Regions from separate parts of the Streptomyces sp. NPDC006879 genome, predicted to be linked through region 2. Evidence: riboswitches for the same ligand, from Rfam matches in the RefSeq annotation. Region 2 holds a riboswitch; the other holds the start of a gene.

Region 1 (8,415 bases), on a different contig from region 2:
GGATGCGCCCTCGCTCTTCCCGCTCGGGGTCGCCTTCGGCCTCCTGTCCGGTTTGTTCGTCGCAGCCGCCCCCCTTTGACCTGGCCTTCTCCAATGCGGTGAGGGCGTCCTCCTCCAGGTGCATTCCGGCCGCGCCGTGATGGGCCCGGACGGTGGTGGAGTCGATGCTGACCAGGGACAGGTCCACCTCGCCCCGCTTCGCGGCCTGTGCGATCAGGTCCTCCAGCAGAGCTTCGAAGACCCCGGCGTCACGCCACTGCCGGAAGCGGTTGTGGACGGTCGGCCAGGCGCCGAACTCCACCGGCATCTCCCGCTACTGCCCGCCCGTCCTGAACCGCCAGATCACGCCCTCGAACTGCTGCCGCAGCCGCTCGGAGTGCGGGCCGTACTCGCCGATCGGCAGGTACGGCCCGTTGAACTCCCATTCCACATCCGTCAGTTGCGTACGCGTCACCCAAGAAGGGCTACCCGTCCAGGCCCCGCCGCGCAGACAGAACCCGCAGATCGATCACGATCGGTACTCGCCCAGGACGCGCCTCAAAGCGGCGAGGGTACCGCGCCGGCCTTCACCCCCGCGCCGCGATGACCCGGATCAAGGAACTCACCAGCATTCCTTGATCACGACCAAAAACGCTCCTTAGGGGCTGTACCGCACTACCCGGTGGATCGGCGCGCGGCGGAAGGTGCGGTGCCTCGCAAGGCGGAGGGTCGCCTTCCTACCCAGTGTGTTCGGCCGATCCGACAAAGCGGCGAGGCGCATTGGCCGTCGCCGCGCGCCCGCCAGGGCCGCGGGACAGGCCTTGGGCCCGGTCGGTGAAGTTCCCAGACCCGTCCTCCGGGCGGCACGCTCACCCTCTGGAGCGCTGGGCCGTGCCGTGAACCGAGCGGGCGCTGACGCGCACACGCCCGAGGGCGGTACCCCTGGTGCAGGGGTACCGCCCTCGGTTGCAACTGGCTGGGTGCTGGGCCCTGAACCACTGATCCGGGTGGATCAGAAGTCCATGTCGCCGCCCGGCATGCCGCCGCCCGGAGCACCGGCCGCAGCCTTCTCCGGCTTGTCGGCGATGACGGCCTCGGTGGTGAGGAACAGCGCGGCGATGGACGCCGCGTTCTGCAGCGCGGAGCGGGTGACCTTCGCCGGGTCGATGATGCCCTCGGCGATGAGGTCCACGTACTCGCCGGTCGCGGCGTTCAGGCCCCAACCCGGGGTCAGGTTGCGGACCTTCTCCACGACGACGCCACCCTCAAGGCCGGCGTTGACGGCGATCTGCTTCAGCGGAGCCTCAAGGGCCAGCTTCACGGCGGAGGCACCGGTGGCCTCGTCGCCGTCCAGGTCGAGCTTCTCGAAGACGGCGGTCGCCTGGAGCAGGGCCACGCCACCACCGGCGACGATGCCCTCCTCGACGGCGGCCTTGGCGTTGCGGACGGCGTCCTCGATGCGGTGCTTGCGCTCCTTGAGCTCCACCTCGGTCGCGGCGCCGGCCTTGATGACGGCCACGCCGCCGGCCAGCTTCGCCAGGCGCTCCTGGAGCTTCTCGCGGTCGTAGTCCGAGTCGGAGTTCTCGATCTCGGCGCGGATCTGGTTGACCCGGCCGGCGACCTGGTCACTGTCGCCAGCGCCGTCGACGATCGTGGTCTCGTCCTTGGTGATGACGACCTTGCGGGCGCGGCCGAGCAGGTCCAGCCCGGCGTTCTCCAGCTTGAGGCCGACCTCCTCGGAGACGACCGTGCCGCCGGTGAGGATGGCGATGTCGCCCAGCATGGCCTTGCGACGGTCACCGAAGCCCGGAGCCTTGACGGCGACGGACTTGAAGGTGCCACGGATCTTGTTCACGACGAGCGTGGACAGGGCCTCGCCCTCGACGTCCTCGGCGATGATCAGCAGCGGCTTGCCGGACTGCATGACCTTCTCCAGCAGCGGAAGGAGGTCCTTCACGTTGCCGACCTTGGAGTTGACGATCAGGATGTACGGGTCGTCGAGCGACGCCTCCATACGCTCCATGTCGGTGGCGAAGTACGCCGAGATGTAGCCCTTGTCGAAGCGCATGCCCTCGGTGAGTTCCAGCTCCAGACCGAAGGTCTGGGACTCCTCGACGGTGATGACGCCTTCCTTGCCGACCTTGTCCATGGCCTCGGCGATGAGCTCGCCGATCTGGGTGTCGGCGGCGGAGATGGAGGCCGTGGAGGCGATCTGCTCCTTGGTCTCGACATCCTTCGCCTGCTCAAGCAGCGCACCGGAGACGGCCTCGACGGCCTTCTCGATACCGCGCTTGAGGGCCATCGGGTTGGCGCCGGCGGCCACGTTGCGCAGGCCCTCGCGGACGAGCGCCTGGGCGAGGACGGTGGCGGTGGTCGTACCGTCGCCGGCGACGTCGTCCGTCTTCTTGGCGACTTCCTTGACCAGCTCGGCGCCGATCTTCTCGTACGGGTCCTCCAGCTCGATCTCCTTGGCGATGGACACACCATCGTTGGTGATCGTGGGGGCGCCCCACTTCTTCTCAAGGACGACGTTGCGACCCTTGGGGCCAAGGGTGACCTTGACGGCGTCGGCGAGCTGGTTCATGCCGCGCTCCAGGCCGCGCCGGGCCTCCTCGTCGAACGCGATGATCTTGGCCATGTGAAGTGGTCCTCCCGGACAGGGGTGGATTGCTCCGGACCGCGCCAGCGCCCGCGACGGACGGCCTGCGCGCCTTGGCGGTTCCTTCCCGCCCGGCCTCGCGAGCCTCACCGACCCGGTCCCGTTTTTGTCACTCTCACTCGGAGAGTGCTAACGCCAATGATTAGCACTCGCCCCCTCCGAGTGCAAGCGCCTCCCGCGAGCCGGGACGCGGATCGGGAGCCGGATCGGGAGACGATCAAGGTGGGCGCGGGAGGGGAGCAGGGCGGGCACGCACGAGGGGTCCGTACCCATGGTGGGTACGGACCCCTCGGCGTGAATACGTCCGTGGTCGATCGCGCCTGGTCAGACGGCGAGCTTGACCATGTCCGCCTGTGGACCCTTCTGGCCCTGCGAGATCTCGAACTCGACCCGCTGACCTTCTTCAAGGGTGCGGTAGCCGTCCATCTGGATCGCGCTGTAGTGGACGAACACGTCCGCACCACCGTCGACCGCGATGAAGCCGTAACCCTTCTCCGCGTTGAACCACTTGACGGTGCCCTGAGCCATGCCTAACTCCCCTGTTACTGGCCCTTGCGCAGGTCCACACTTCGCGGACCTGGGTCAGACCTAACGCGTCGACCGCGGCTGAATGTATCTGCACGGACGCTGTCTGCAACAGGTCAATCCGACGAGAAATCTGGACAGTCCAGTATGTGGAAAAGCGGGGAAAATTTACATCAACGCCGGGCAAGTCGGGCTGGGCAAAATGCGCCAACACCCCATACCGCGCACGACCTTTGGCCCAATGTCGCCCCTCCGAGGCCAAACTCGGAGCCGTTCATATGCATCAGGCACAAACAAGCGAGGGGAACCGCTCTCACTCTATCCCGCGCGACCAACCAGAATTGCCCCCTCCGCTTTAGCGGAGGGGGCATATGCCGGTCCAGGAAATCAGCAGCCGCCAGCCACGGCCGGGATGATCGAGACGCCCGCGCCCTCCGGCGTGACCGCCTCCAGGCCGCCCTCGAACCGAACGTCATCGTCGTTCACGTACACGTTCACGAAACGACGCAGCTTGCCCTGATCGTCGAGAACCCGTGCGGCGATGCCCGGGTAGTCCTTCTCCAGGGATTCGATGACCTCGGAGAGCTTCGCGCCCTCGGCGGAAACCTCGGCCTCGCCCTTGGTGTACGTGCGGAGGATGGTGGGGATGCGGACCTTGACGCTCATGCGCTTATCGCCTTCCAGTGTCCGAGATGGGGAATCAGGCCAGGCCCGCGGCGCGGAACGCGTCCAGGCTCGGGCGGATGGTGGCGCTCTGACCGGTGCCGGCCACCGCCTCCAGGGTCTTCAGGCCGTCGCCGGTGTTGAGGACCACCGTGGTCAAAGACGGGTCCAGCCGGCCGTCCTCGATCAGCTTCTTGGTCACACCGACGGTCACCCCGCCCGCGGTCTCCGCGAAGATGCCCTCGGTCCGCGCCAGCAGCCGGATCGCCTCGACGACCTGTTCGTCATTCACGTCCTCGACGAAACCACCCGTGCGGCGCGCGATGTCGAGCACGTAGGGGCCGTCCGCCGGGTTGCCGATCGCCAGCGACTTGGCGATGGTGTTCGGCTTCTGCGGACGCACCACGTCGTGACCGGCCTTGAATGCCGCCGCAACGGGCGAGCAGCCCTCCGCCTGCGCTCCGAAGATCTTGTACGGCTTGTCCTCGACCAGACCCAGCTTGACGAGTTCCTGGAGCCCCTTGTCGATCTTGGTGAGCTGGGAGCCGGACGCGATCGGGATGACGATCTGGTCGGGCAGCCGCCAACCGAGCTGCTCGCAGATCTCGTAGGCCAGCGTCTTGGAGCCCTCGCCGTAGTACGGGCGAAGGTTGACGTTCACAAAGCCCCAGCCCTCGCCCAGCGGGTCGCCGATGAGCTCGGAGCAGAAACGGTTCACGTCGTCGTAGTTGCCTTCGATGCCGACGAGATCACCGCCGTACACCGCGGCCATGACCACCTTGCCCTGCTCCAGGTCGTGCGGGATGAACACGCAGGAACGGAAGCCGGCCCGGGCCGCCGCGGCGCCCACGGCCCCGGCCAGGTTGCCGGTGGAGGAACAGGACAGGGTGGTGAAGCCGAAGGCTCGGGCCGCCTCGACGGCGATCGCCACCACGCGGTCCTTGAAGGAGTGCGTGGGGTTGCCGGAGTCGTCCTTCACGTACAGCTTGCCCGTGACGCCCAGCTCGCGGGCGAGGTTGTCGGCCTCGACCAACTTGGTGAAACCCGGATTCAGGCTGGGCTTGTCGGCCACGTCCGCCGGAACGGGCAGCAGCGGCGCATAGCGCCAGATGTTGTCCGGGCCGGCCTCGATCTGCCTGCGCAGCGCCTGCGGGTCACCGACCGGCAGCTCGTAGGCCACCTCAAGCGGTCCGAAACACTCGGCACAGGCGAAGATCGGGCCGAGTTCGAAGCGGTGTCCGCACTCCCGGCAGGAGAGGGCCGCAGCGGGACCGAGATCGACGGTGACGCCGGCAGAGGTGGGGGTGACAGTGGTCTGTACAGCCATGATGGCGAGGCCCTTTCTCCTCATCTTCCCCACGGCGCAGGTCGCACCGCGAGACGGAATTGGCACCTTCCCTAGTCGGGGCCTCGCTGATGTTGCGGAATCGCGAGTGCCGACTGGAGGGTTGCCGGGGCTTCAACGGGCCGTATCCCTCTGCCCCTCTGGATGAGCGGTATGGCGCCGGGCCGGGCCCGGGCGTTTGTACGCGAGCGACCCCGACATGCGAGGGCCCTCCGCGTTGTTCAAGACTGTAACCGAAGGGGATGGCCGGCGAGACAGCCGTCCGAACCGCGAGATGGATCACGTTTTGGCCATCGAATCCTCGAATCGAACGACCCAGGGAGCGTGCGGACCGTGCTGGAAGAGGTGGAGCGCTGGCTTGCCGGACGGTCCTGGGCGACCGCCGACCGGCCGCTCGACCGGCTGGTCGCCGCCAAACGGGCCACCGGCAGCCGGGTCAGCGTGGTGCTGCCCGCGCTCAACGAAGAACAGACGGTCGGTGCGATCGTGGCGACCATCCGCCGGGAGTTGGTCGAGTCCCCGCGGCTGGCCGTACCTCTCGTGGACGAACTCCTGGTCATCGACTCCGGCTCCACCGACCGGACCGCCGAGGTGGCCGCCAAGGCCGGCGCTCGGGTGATCCACCGCGACGAGATCCTCCCGCGCGTTCCCGCCGTGCCCGGCAAGGGTGAGGTGCTGTGGCGTTCACTGCTGGTCACCGACGGGGACATCATCTGCTTCGTCGACGCCGACCTGCGGGACTTCTCGGCAGACTTCGTCTCCGGCACCATCGGGCCGCTGTTGACCGATCCCGACATCGCGTTCGTCAAGGCGATGTACGACCGGCCGCTGGGCACCACCCCCGGCCAGGGCGGCCGGGTCACCGAACTCGTCGCCCGCCCACTGCTCAACCTGCACTGGCCCCGACTGGCCGGCTTCGTCCAACCCCTCGGCGGGGAGTACGCGGTACGTCGCGGACTACTGGAACGGCTGCCGTTCCCCGTCGGCTACGGCGTCGAACTCGGGCTCCTGATCGATGCCTTGGACGTGGTCGGCCTCGATGCGCTCGCCCAGGTCGACGTGGGGGTGCGGGTGCACCGCCACCAGGACGGTCAGGCGCTGGGCCGGATGGCCGCGGCCATCTACCGCACCGCGCAGCTTCGGCTGGCCCGCGCCCACCTGGTACGCCCGGTGCTGACCCAGTTCGAGCGCGCCGAAGCGGGCTTCGTCCCGCGCACCCACGCGGTGGACACCGAGGAACGCCCGCCGATGCGGGAGATCGAGGAGTACGGCAGGAGGCGCCGGCCCGTACCGCCGCCGCCCCGGCCTCAAGGGGAACGGTGTCGCTGAGCCCGGTAGCGTAGGACTCCCGCCAGGGAAACCGACCGTACGTTTGACCGCTCGCCCGACGGATAGGTTCGCGGCATGGCTACCCAGGACGCCCAGGAAAACCATCAGGTGCTCGTCGCGTCGAACCGCGGCCCGCTCTCCTACCATCTCGCGTCCGACGGAGGCCTGGACTCCCGCCGGGGCGGCGGCGGACTCGTCTCGGGCCTGTCCGACGCGCTCGGCCAGCACCCAGGGGCACTGTGGGTGTGTGCGGCGCTCAGCGAAGGCGACCGGGAAGCGGTGCGGCGGGACGTGCTCGAACCCGGGGTCCGGATGCTGGACATCGATCCCACGGTGTACTCCGAGGCCTACAACCAGATCGCCAACTCGGTGCTGTGGTTCACCCACCACACCCTCTACCAGATTCCGCTAGAACCAGTGTTCGATGCCGCCTTTCGTCGCCACTGGGAGTCCTTCCGCGCCTACAACACCGCCTTCGCCACCGCACTGGCCGAATCGGCCGGCGAGGGCGCCCGGGTGCTGATCCAGGACTACCACCTGGCGCTGGCCCCCGGCATGCTCCGCCAGCTCCGCCCGGACGTGCGGATCGCCCACTTCACCCACACTCCCTGGGCCCCGCCGGACTACTTCGGCATGCTGCCCGCCGACATCCGCTCCGAACTCCTGGACGGCATGCTGGGCGCGGACCACCTCGGCTTCCACACCGCCGCCTGGGCCGAGGCGTTCACCACCTGCGCCGAACGCTACGGGCACACCGGATCCGCCGCCCCGCGCGTGGCCGCCCACCCGCTGGGCGTGGAGGCCGAGGACCTGCGCGCACTCGGCCGCCGCCCAGTGGTCGAGGAGCGGTTGACGGAACTGCGCGAAGCCATAGGAGACCGGGACCGCAAGACCATCGTGCGGGTGGACCGCACCGAACTGAGCAAGAACATCCTGCGGGGTCTGCTCGCCTACCGCGAACTGCTCGCCACCCGGCCGGAATGGCACGGAAGGGTCGTCCACCTCGCCTTCGCCTACCCCTCCCGGCAGGACCTGGCCTCCTACCGCTCGTACACCGCCGCCGTGTCCCAGCTCGCCGAGGAGATCAACGAGGAGTACGCCACCGGGAGCTGGCGCCCGGTCGTCCTCTACGTCAAGGACGACTTCCCGCGCTCCCTGGCCGCCTACCGCCTGGCGGACGTGGCCCTGATCAACCCCGTCCGGGACGGCATGAACCTCGTCGCCAAGGAGATGCCGGTCCTCTCCGACGCCGGTGTGGCGCTGGTGCTGTCACGCGAGGCCGGGGCCTACGCGGAACTCGGCGAGGACGCGATCTGCGTCAACCCCTATGACGTCTCCGAGACCGCCCGCGCCCTACACGAGGCACTGACCATGCCACCGGCCGAACGCACCGTCCGCACCAAACGCCTCGCCGCGGCGGCTACCGCCATGCCGCCGCGGCGCTGGTTCGAGGAGCAGCTGACTGCCCTGTGGCAGGACTAAAGCCCCTCCGGGCGGGGACGGACGGGCTCCCTACCCCGCGCGGACGGCCGCACGGGCGCGCCGCCCCGGCTCAGTCCGTGGGCGCGGGCAGCCGGTCGGCGAGCGCGGTCAGGAAGGCGACCACCTGTGCGGGACCGTTGAGGGTCAGGTCCGCACGGTCGGAGAGCTCGGTGACCTCCGTGCTGCCGCTGCACACCAACAGGCCCGGCTGCCCCTCCGTGCGGCGCTTCTCCACCTCGGCGAAGGCAGCGAGGTCACCGAGGTCGTCACCGGCGTAGAGAACCGCGGAGGCTCCCGCGTGGGCGAGGTAGTCGCGCAGGGCCACGCCCTTGTCGGTCCCCGGTGGCCGGAGCTCCAGCACGGCCCGGCCGGGCTCCACGATCAGGCCGTGCCGCTCCGCGAGGTCGGCCAACGGGCCGCGCAGCGCCTCGAA
Region 2 (8,415 bases):
AGCCGCAGCCGGGCAAGGGCGAGCGCCTTGCCGACTGGGCCGACGGCCGCCTTGGCATCTACGGCCTGGCCAAGGCCAACATGCGCAAGATCTTCCCGGACCACTGGTCCTTCATGCTCGGTGAGATCTGCCTCTACAGCTTCATCATCGTCATCCTCACGGGTGTCTACCTGACGCTGTTCTTCCACCCGAGCATGAACGAGGTCGTCTACCACGGCTCGTACGTGCCGATGCAGGGCGTCCGGATGTCCGAGGCCTACGCCTCGACGCTGGACATCAGCTTCGACGTCCGTGGCGGTCTGCTGATCCGGCAGATCCACCACTGGGGCGCGCTGATCTTCATCGCCGCGATGATGGTCCACATGATGCGCGTGTTCTTCACGGGCGCGTTCCGCAAGCCCCGCGAGGTCAACTGGGTCTTCGGCTTCCTGCTGCTGGTCCTCGGCATGTTCACCGGCTTCACCGGTTACTCGCTGCCGGACGACCTGCTCTCCGGAACCGGCGTGCGCTTCATGGAAGGCGCGATCCTGTCGGTCCCGCTGGTCGGTACCTACCTGTCGTTCTTCCTCTACGGAGGCGAGTTCCCCGGCGGCGACTTCGTGGCCCGGTTCTACTCGGTCCACATCCTCCTGCTGCCGGGCATCATGCTCGGCCTGGTGGTGGCGCACCTGATCCTGGTCTTCTACCACAAGCACACCCAGTTCGCAGGCCCGGGCAAGACCAACAAGAACGTCGTCGGCATGCCCCTGCTGCCGATCTACATGGCCAAGGCCGGTGGCTTCTTCTTCCTGGTCTTCGGCGTCATCGCTATCATCTCGGCGGTCGCCTCGATCAACCCGATCTGGGCGCTGGGCCCCTACCGGGCGGACCACGTGTCCACGGGCGCACAGCCCGACTGGTACATGGGCTTCTCCGAGGGCCTCATCCGCGCCATGCCGGGCTGGGAGATCAACCTCTGGGGCCACACCCTGGTCATGGGTGTGTTCGTCCCGCTGGTGATCTTCCCGCTGGTCCTGGTCGCGATCGCGGTCTACCCGTTCGTCGAGGCCTGGATCACCGGTGACCAGCGTGAGCACCACATCGCCGACCGGCCGCGCAACGCGCCGACCCGTACGGCCTTCGGTGTGGCCTGGCTGACCTGGTACGTCGTGCTGCTGATCGCGGGTGGCAACGACATGTTCGCCCAGTACCTGCACCTGTCGATCAACAGCATTACCTGGTTCTGCCGGATCGGCTTCTTCGTCGCCCCGGTGATCACCTTCCTGATCACCAAGCGGATCTGCCTGGGCCTCCAGCGCCGGGACCGTGAGAAGGTGCTGCACGGTCGCGAGACGGGCATCATCAAGCGGCTCCCGCACGGTGAGTTCGTCGAGGTCCACGAGCCGCTCTCGCAGGGCCAGCTCCACACCCTCACCGCGCACGAGCAGTACCAGCCGATCGAAATCGGCCCGACGGTCGACGAGAACGGAGTCGAGCGCAAGGTCCCGCTGAAGGAGAAGCTCCGGGCCAGGCTCAGCAAGGGCTACTTCGGCTCGGACCAGCAGATTCCGAAGCCTTCGGCCGAGGAGTACCGGGAGATCCAGAGCGGCCACGGCCACCACTGATCCCCACCCCGGCCGGTCCTTCCGGCCATAGGTCGCCACGGCAAGAGCCCCGTCCACACGCTGGACGGGGCTCTTTGCCGTCCCAGCCGGCTGGATAGGCTGAAGCCCTTCCCTTTTCGACAGTGGACCATCAGGAGCGGACCATGAACGTTGCGACCCCGGCCGGCGGCGACAGCGTGGCGGCCCGCGCCTGGCCGGCCGTCCTCGACGCCCTGCTCAGCGGTTGCGACCTGACCGCCGACGACACCGCCTGGGCCATGGACCAGATCATGCGGGGGCAGGCCACCGACGCACAGATCGCTGGCTTCGCGGTCGCGCTGCGCGCCAAGGGCGAGACGGTGGCGGAGATCAACGGCCTGGTGCGCACGATGTACGCCCACGCCAACCTGATCGACGTGCCCGGCCGGAGCGTCGACATCGTCGGTACCGGCGGGGACGGCGCCAAGACCGTCAACATCTCCACCATGTCGGCCATCGTGGTGGCCGGCACCGGAGCCAAGGTCGTCAAGCACGGCAACCGGGCAGCCTCCTCAGCCAGCGGGGCCTCCGACGTCCTGGAGAAGCTCGGAGTCAACCTGGACCTGGCGCCTTCCCGGGTGGCGGAGGTCGCCGAGGAGGCGGGCATCACCTTCTGCTTCGCGGTGAAGTTCCACCCCGCCCTGCGGCACGTTGCCCCGGCCCGGCGTGAGCTGGGCATCCGCACCACCTTCAACTTCCTCGGCCCGCTGACCAACCCGGCCCGCGTCAGGGCCCAGGCCACCGGCGTCGCCGACGCGCGGATGGCCCCGATCGTCGCCGGGGTCCTTGCCGAACGCGGTTCCTCCGCCCTGGTGTTCCGCGGCGACGACGGCCTGGACGAACTCACCACCACGGCCACGTCGAAGGTGTGGTGGGTGCGCGGGGGCCGAGTGGAGGAGCACTCCTTCGACCCGCGTGAGGTCGGCATCGATCTGGTGCCCGTCGAGGACCTGAGGGGCGCGGACGCCTCGTACAACGCGGACGTGGCACGGCGACTGCTGGCCGGGGAGCGGGGGCCGGTGCGCGATGCGGTCCTGCTGAACTCCGCAGCCGCGCTGGTGGCACTGGAGCCGGGCGAGGGTGGGCTCACCGAGCAGATCGCCGCAGGCATCGACCGGGCCGCCCGATCCATCGACTCCGGTTCGGCCCGGGCGGCTCTTGAACGCTGGGTGGCCGCCAGCAACACCTGAGGGCGCTGCCGCGTTCCGCCCGTGAAAAGCAGCGCGCGGTGTCAGTTGCGGATCCTCGCAAGGCGCAGGGGCGTCCTTCGAGCCCCGGTCCGCATGGCGGACCGGGGCTCGAAGTTCTCCGCGCGTATGGCAGGATGCTGATCAGGTCACGAGTGACAGCGTTCAGGCCCCGGCTTGCTGTCCGGCAACCCTCCGTCCGTGGCGGGGTGCCCCGGGTGATGACCGGGCTGTGGGCAGCGAGGTCCACGGCAAGCGCGGACCCCTCGAACCACCAGGGGTCCTGGTCCGTCGAGGAGCTTTTTCGTGCACCAGCGAATGCGATAGGGCGATCACGCCCCTTCTTCACCTCCACCCGGAACTCCTGCGGGTGTTGAGACGACTCCCGTGACACCAGGCGCTCGCGCGCGGTGCGTCCGGGACCTTCCTGAAGCCTTCGCCTGTTCTGCCGGGAGATACCACCATGTCCGCACACCTGTACGCCGAAGCCCACACCGCGTGTCGCGCCCCCGCCGACCACGCCGCACCGCTGCCCGTCCTCGGTAGCGAGGTCAGCGTCCCCCTGGTCACCGGCGGAGAGGTGGGCTACGCCGCCCTCGACTACGCCGCCAGCGCCCCGGCTCTCCAGCGGGTCTGGGAAGACGTCGCCGCCTACGCCCCGTACTACGGCAGCGTGCACCGCGGGGCCGGGTACCTCTCCCAACTTTCCACGGACCTCTTCGAGGCCAGCCGGCGGACCGTAGCCGAGTTCCTCGACTGCCGCCCCGAAGACCAGGTCGTCTTCACCCGCTCGACCACCGACTCACTGAACCTGCTGGCTGCCGCCCTCCCCGCCGACTGCCAGGTGTTCGTCTTCGAAACCGAGCACCACGCCTCCCTCCTGCCGTGGCGCGACTCCCCGGTGACCTGGCTCGACGCCCCGCACAGCCCGGCCGCCGCGGTCGCGGCGCTGGAGTCGGCGTTGGCCGACCGCGACCCCCACGGTCCGGCGCTGGTGTGCGTCACAGGAGCTTCCAACGTCACCGGGGAGCTCTGGCCGGTCGCGGAACTGGCCGCCGCCGCGCACGCCCACGGGGCCCGGATCGTGCTGGACGCCGCGCAGTTGGCCCCGCACCACCCGGTGTCCGTCCGTGAACTGGACGTGGACTGGGTGGCCTTCTCCGGGCACAAGCTCTACGCGCCCTTCGGGTCCGGCGTGTTGGCCGGGCGGTCCGATTGGCTCCAGCGGGCCGAGCCGTACCTTGCGGGCGGTGGCGCCTCCCGGACGGTGGCGCGTGCCGAGGACGGAACGGTGCAGGTGCAATGGCACACGGGTGCGGCGCGGCACGAGGCAGGCTCACCCAACGTGGTCGGCGTCTACGCCATCGCCTCCGCCTGTCGGGCTCTGACGGAGGCAGGCTTCGACGGACTCGTCGCCCGCGAGCAGGCTCTTCTCGCCCGGGTGAGGGCCGGCCTTGCACAGGTTCCCCAGGTGCGGGTGCTTTCGCTGTTCGGCGATGACGCGCCCAGGGTGGGAGTGCTCTCCTTCTTGGTGGAGGGCTGGAACAGCTCGCACTTCGCCGCCGCGCTCTCCGCGGAGTACGGGATCGGGGTCCGGGACGGCCTCTTCTGTGCCCATCCGTTGGTGCGCACGCTGGTGGGCGGTGACGAGCACCAGCCCGGTGAGTGCGGTGGCGGCGCCGCCAACTCCGCTGACCGCCCGTTGAACGCCATCCGGGTCAGCTTCGGGGCCGGTACCCCGGACGAGCACATCGAGCGCTTCGTGGGGGCCGTCGCCTCGCTGGTCAGGGACGGAGCCCGGTGGCGCTACCGGACCGAGGCAGGCCGCTGCGTACCGGAGCTGTGAGCCGAGGTCCGTCGCCCGTGCCGGGACCCGAGCAGGTGGCGGCTCAGGCGTCCAGTCCGATTGCGAAGGCGGCTTCGAGGTCGTGCTGGGAGTAGGTGCGGAAGGCGACGTGGGTGTCGGTCACCTCGACACCGGGGATCTTGCTGATCCGGCCCGGGATGATGTCGGCCAGGTCGTCATGGCGGGCCACCCGTACCAGGGCGATCAGGTCGTAGGTGCCGGTGACGGAGTACACCTCGCTGACGTTCTCCAGCGCGGCGATCGACTCGGCGATCTCGGGGATGCGGTCCACGCTGGTCTTGATGAGGACGATCGCGGTGATCACGGCTGGCTGTCTCCCTCGGTCGCCGTGGCTGGGGCCCTCACTCTAGCCGCATGCCGGAAACGTCCCCAGGCGTAGAGGAAGCCGAGCGAGAACCCCACCAGGTGGGCCAGGTAGGCGACCCCGGGGCCGTCCATCTGGCGGTGTGCGGCCACCCACTGCACGGCGAACCAGAACACCAGGACGATCCAGGCGGGCAGGCGCAGCGGGAGGAAGAGCAGGAAGGGCAGCAAAGTGGTCACCCTGGCCTTGGGGAAGAGGCACAGGAAGGCGCCGAGCACTCCCGAGATGGAACCGGAGGCCCCCACCAGTGTCTGTGGGGAGTCGGCGTGGGCGGCGGCGTAGGCGATCAGGGCTAGGTAGCCGCCGGCCAGGTAGAAGAGGGCGAACTCGGCTCGGCCGAGCCGCTCTTCCGTCATGGTGCCGAAGACGTACAGGAACAGCATGTTGCCCAGCAGGTGCAGCCAGTTTCCGTGTACGAACAGGGCGGTCAGCGGAGTGAGGGCGGCCCTTGGCGAGCCGGAGAAGAGTTCGTCGGGGACCACCCCCCAGTGGCGGAAGTACTCCGTCTGCGCGGCCAGCAGCTGTTCTCCGCTGCCGTACACGGGGTTCAGGCCGGAGACGGGCCCGATGAGGAAGACGAGGCAGCAGGAGGCAATCAGGGCACAGGTCACCCAGGGGCCCTTGGTGGCCCCCCACCGTACGGTCATGGGCATAGAGCATGGCGTAACGGCACGGACGGGAACAGTTCGCCCCGCCGGGCCTCGCACGCCTGTCCGCCCCCCACCTCCGATGCCGGACCGTGCTCCACCCGGGCTACTAACACGCCGTAGGGTTACGTTCAGTACGTAAGCGAAACGCTAAGGAGACGCGGACGCGATGACGGTTCCCCTGCCGACCGCCACCACTCGGTGGCGCTGCACCCTGTGCGGCAACCTCACCCGCTTCGATGTCACGCGTTCCTCGAAGGTCGTCGAGTACGTCCATTTGGACCTGGCCGGGGATCCCAAGGTCGAGGAGCGCGAGGTCGTCAGTGAGAACATCGAATCGGTCCGGTGCCGCTGGTGCAACGCGGTGGACCAGATCGAGCTCGTAGACAGGCCGGGTGCCGGCTCCTGAGGGAGTCGCCCCCTTTCAAGGACGGTAGTGGGGTGAGCGATGGTGGAGCCCACGAGTGGCGCTGAGTCGGCCGGTGCGGCCGACCGCGCCGCGGAAGTGCTCGACCGCCCGCTGCCGGACGGTGTGCGGCGCCGGGTCGTCGCGCTGGTCTCGGACGCCTTCGGTGCGTTGGTGGTCGGCGATCTGCCCACCCAGTTGCGGCAGTACGCCCGGTTCACCCCGACCCGGCGGGCCAAGTTCGCCGGGAACGCGATGGCAGCGGCCTTGGAGAGCGATCCGGCCTTCCGGGCTCGTATCGGCGAGAAGCTGACGCAGGCGCAGCCGGAACTGGCCGCCGCCTTGGAGGCGGGCGCGCCACCGGCCGCCGCCGATCCCCTGGACGTGGCCGCCGCCGCGTACGTCCTGCGCCCGGTCGGCTGGGTGAAGCTGGTCGCGGCGGCGGGCGAGGAGGCCCAGCGTGCTGACGCCGAGCGGGCCGACGAGGAGAACCGGCGGGAACTCGACCGCCTGCGTGCCGAACTCGCTCAGGCTCGTGAGCAGACGAGGCTGGATACCGAACGCCTGCGCCACGAACTGGAGGCCGCCCGCAAGGAAGCCGAATCGCTTCAGCGCAAGCTGCGTAGTGCGCAAAGCGACATCAAGCGGGGCGAAGCGGCCCTGCGCAAGCTGACCGTGCAGATCGACGGGATCCGGCATGAGGCCGCCACTCAGGTGGCCACGGCGGAGAGCGAGAGTCGGCGTCTGAAGTCCAAACTGCACGAAGCCGAGGCCGCGGTCGAAGCCGGCCGACGGGCCGTGCGCGAAGGGCGCAGTACGGAGGACATGCGTCTGCGGCTGCTGTTGGACACCGTCCTTGAGTCGGCCCAGGGGCTGCGGCGCGAGCTCGCCCTGCCTCCGGCCTCGGTCCGCCCGGCGGATCTGGTGGACGCGGTGGAGCCGGGGCGGATGACGCCGAAGGACATCGCGGCCCGAGCGCTCTCGGAGACCGATCCCGCGCTGCTCGACCAGTTGTTGGCGCTGCCCCAGGCGCATCTGGTGGTGGACGGCTACAACGTCACCAAGACCGGCTATCCGACGATGCCGCTCGAACAGCAGCGGCTGCGCTTGTTGGGGGGGCTCTCCATGCTCGCCGCGCAGACCGGTGCCGAGATGACCTGTGTCTTCGATGGCGCGGAGCTCGCGGCGCCGGTGCTCCTCGCGCCGCCGCGCGGGGTGCGCGTGCTCTTCTCCAAGCCGGGGGTCACCGCGGACGAGTTGATCCGTCAACTCGTGCGCGCCGAGCCGCCTGGGCGACCGGTGGTGGTGGTCTCCGCCGACCGGGAAGTCGCGGACGGAGTGGCCAAGGCAGGGGCTCGTCCGGTTGCTTCGGTCCTGCTACTGAAGCGGCTTTCGCGTGTCTCGTAACTGCTGTACGTAATGCCCGAATTGCCGGAACGTAGGGTCAACTCGTAGCTACCCCCTGTGTGATGTTGGTAAAGATCGATGCCCAGGAGCCACTTTTTTCCCGGCAGGATTTGAACTGATCACAGATCGGTCACTAGGGTCTGGACCCAAACCTTCGTGCGGTTGATCGCTCATTCGGAGTGTCAGGCGAAGGTCCGCCGAGTCTGCGTTCGATCGGCGGCTCTAGGAAGAGGAGCTCGCCTCCGTGGCGTCCCACCGTCGACCCAAGCAGCCGAACCGTGCGCGCGTGACCGTACTCACCGCGACCGCGGCGGCAGCCGTGGCCCTTACCTCCCAGGCCGCGCACGCCGACCCCAAGCCGACCAAGAGCGAGGTCAAGGCCAAGGTCGACGCCCTCTACGACCAGGCGGAGCAGGCGACGGAGAAGGCCAACGGCGCCAAGGAGAACCAGGAGAAGCTGGAGGAGCAGATCAGCAACCTCCAGGACTCCGTGGCCCGCGGACAGGCCGAGCTCAACGAACTGCGCGCGGGTCTGGGCCAGATAGCGAGTGCCCAGTACCGCAGCGGCGCCTTCGACGAGTCCGTGCAGCTCTTCCTCTCCGCCGATCCCGACGAGTACCTCGACAAGGCCGCCTCGCTCGACCAGTTGAGCGGGAAGCAGCTGGAGGCCGTCCAGAAGATCCAGGCCAAGCAGCGCGCTCTCGCGCAGCAGCGCCAAGAGGCCGCGGGCAAGCTCAAGGACCTCTCGGAGACCCGCAAGGTACTCAGCGAGAAGAAGGCCGATGTCCAGGCCAAGCTCGCCGAAGCCCAACGGCTCCTCAACTCCCTGACCGCCGCGGAGAAGGCGAAGCTCCGGGAAGAGGAGAACGAGCGGGCCAACCGCTCGGGCGGTGGCGACCGCAGCCCCGACCTCGG

Evidence for each region. Region 2 has a riboswitch for S-adenosylmethionine ahead of ACFYMC_RS18945 (aminotransferase class V-fold PLP-dependent enzyme). Riboswitches for the same ligand answer to the same signal wherever they lie in the genome.
Region 1: another riboswitch for S-adenosylmethionine. It lies ahead of thrC (threonine synthase); the one in region 2 lies ahead of ACFYMC_RS18945 (aminotransferase class V-fold PLP-dependent enzyme).

Annotation. Positions count from the first base shown of each region.
Region 1 covers NZ_JBIAGC010000011.1:57,905-66,319, reverse strand. The annotation lists gene ACFYMC_RS11675 (IS5 family transposase) at 1-65, opposite strand, end outside; gene ACFYMC_RS11670 (hypothetical protein) at 314-454, opposite strand; gene groL (chaperonin GroEL) at 992-2,617, opposite strand; gene ACFYMC_RS11660 (cold-shock protein) at 2,963-3,166, opposite strand; gene ACFYMC_RS11655 (MoaD/ThiS family protein) at 3,551-3,829, opposite strand; gene thrC (threonine synthase) at 3,864-5,153, opposite strand; SAM riboswitch class I at 5,171-5,322, opposite strand; gene ACFYMC_RS11645 (glucosyl-3-phosphoglycerate synthase) at 5,505-6,500, shown strand; gene ACFYMC_RS11640 (trehalose-6-phosphate synthase) at 6,576-7,982, shown strand; gene otsB (trehalose-phosphatase) at 8,053-8,415, opposite strand, start outside.
Region 2 covers NZ_JBIAGC010000024.1:61,536-69,950, forward strand. The annotation lists gene ACFYMC_RS18935 (cytochrome bc complex cytochrome b subunit) at 1-1,604, shown strand, start outside; gene trpD (anthranilate phosphoribosyltransferase) at 1,748-2,812, shown strand; SAM riboswitch class IV at 2,957-3,073, shown strand; gene ACFYMC_RS18945 (aminotransferase class V-fold PLP-dependent enzyme) at 3,273-4,655, shown strand; gene ACFYMC_RS18950 (Lrp/AsnC family transcriptional regulator) at 4,699-4,980, opposite strand; gene ACFYMC_RS18955 (rhomboid family intramembrane serine protease) at 4,977-5,687, opposite strand; gene ACFYMC_RS18960 (hypothetical protein) at 5,857-6,096, shown strand; gene ACFYMC_RS18965 (NYN domain-containing protein) at 6,136-7,500, shown strand; gene ACFYMC_RS18970 (NlpC/P60 family protein) at 7,745-8,415, shown strand, end outside.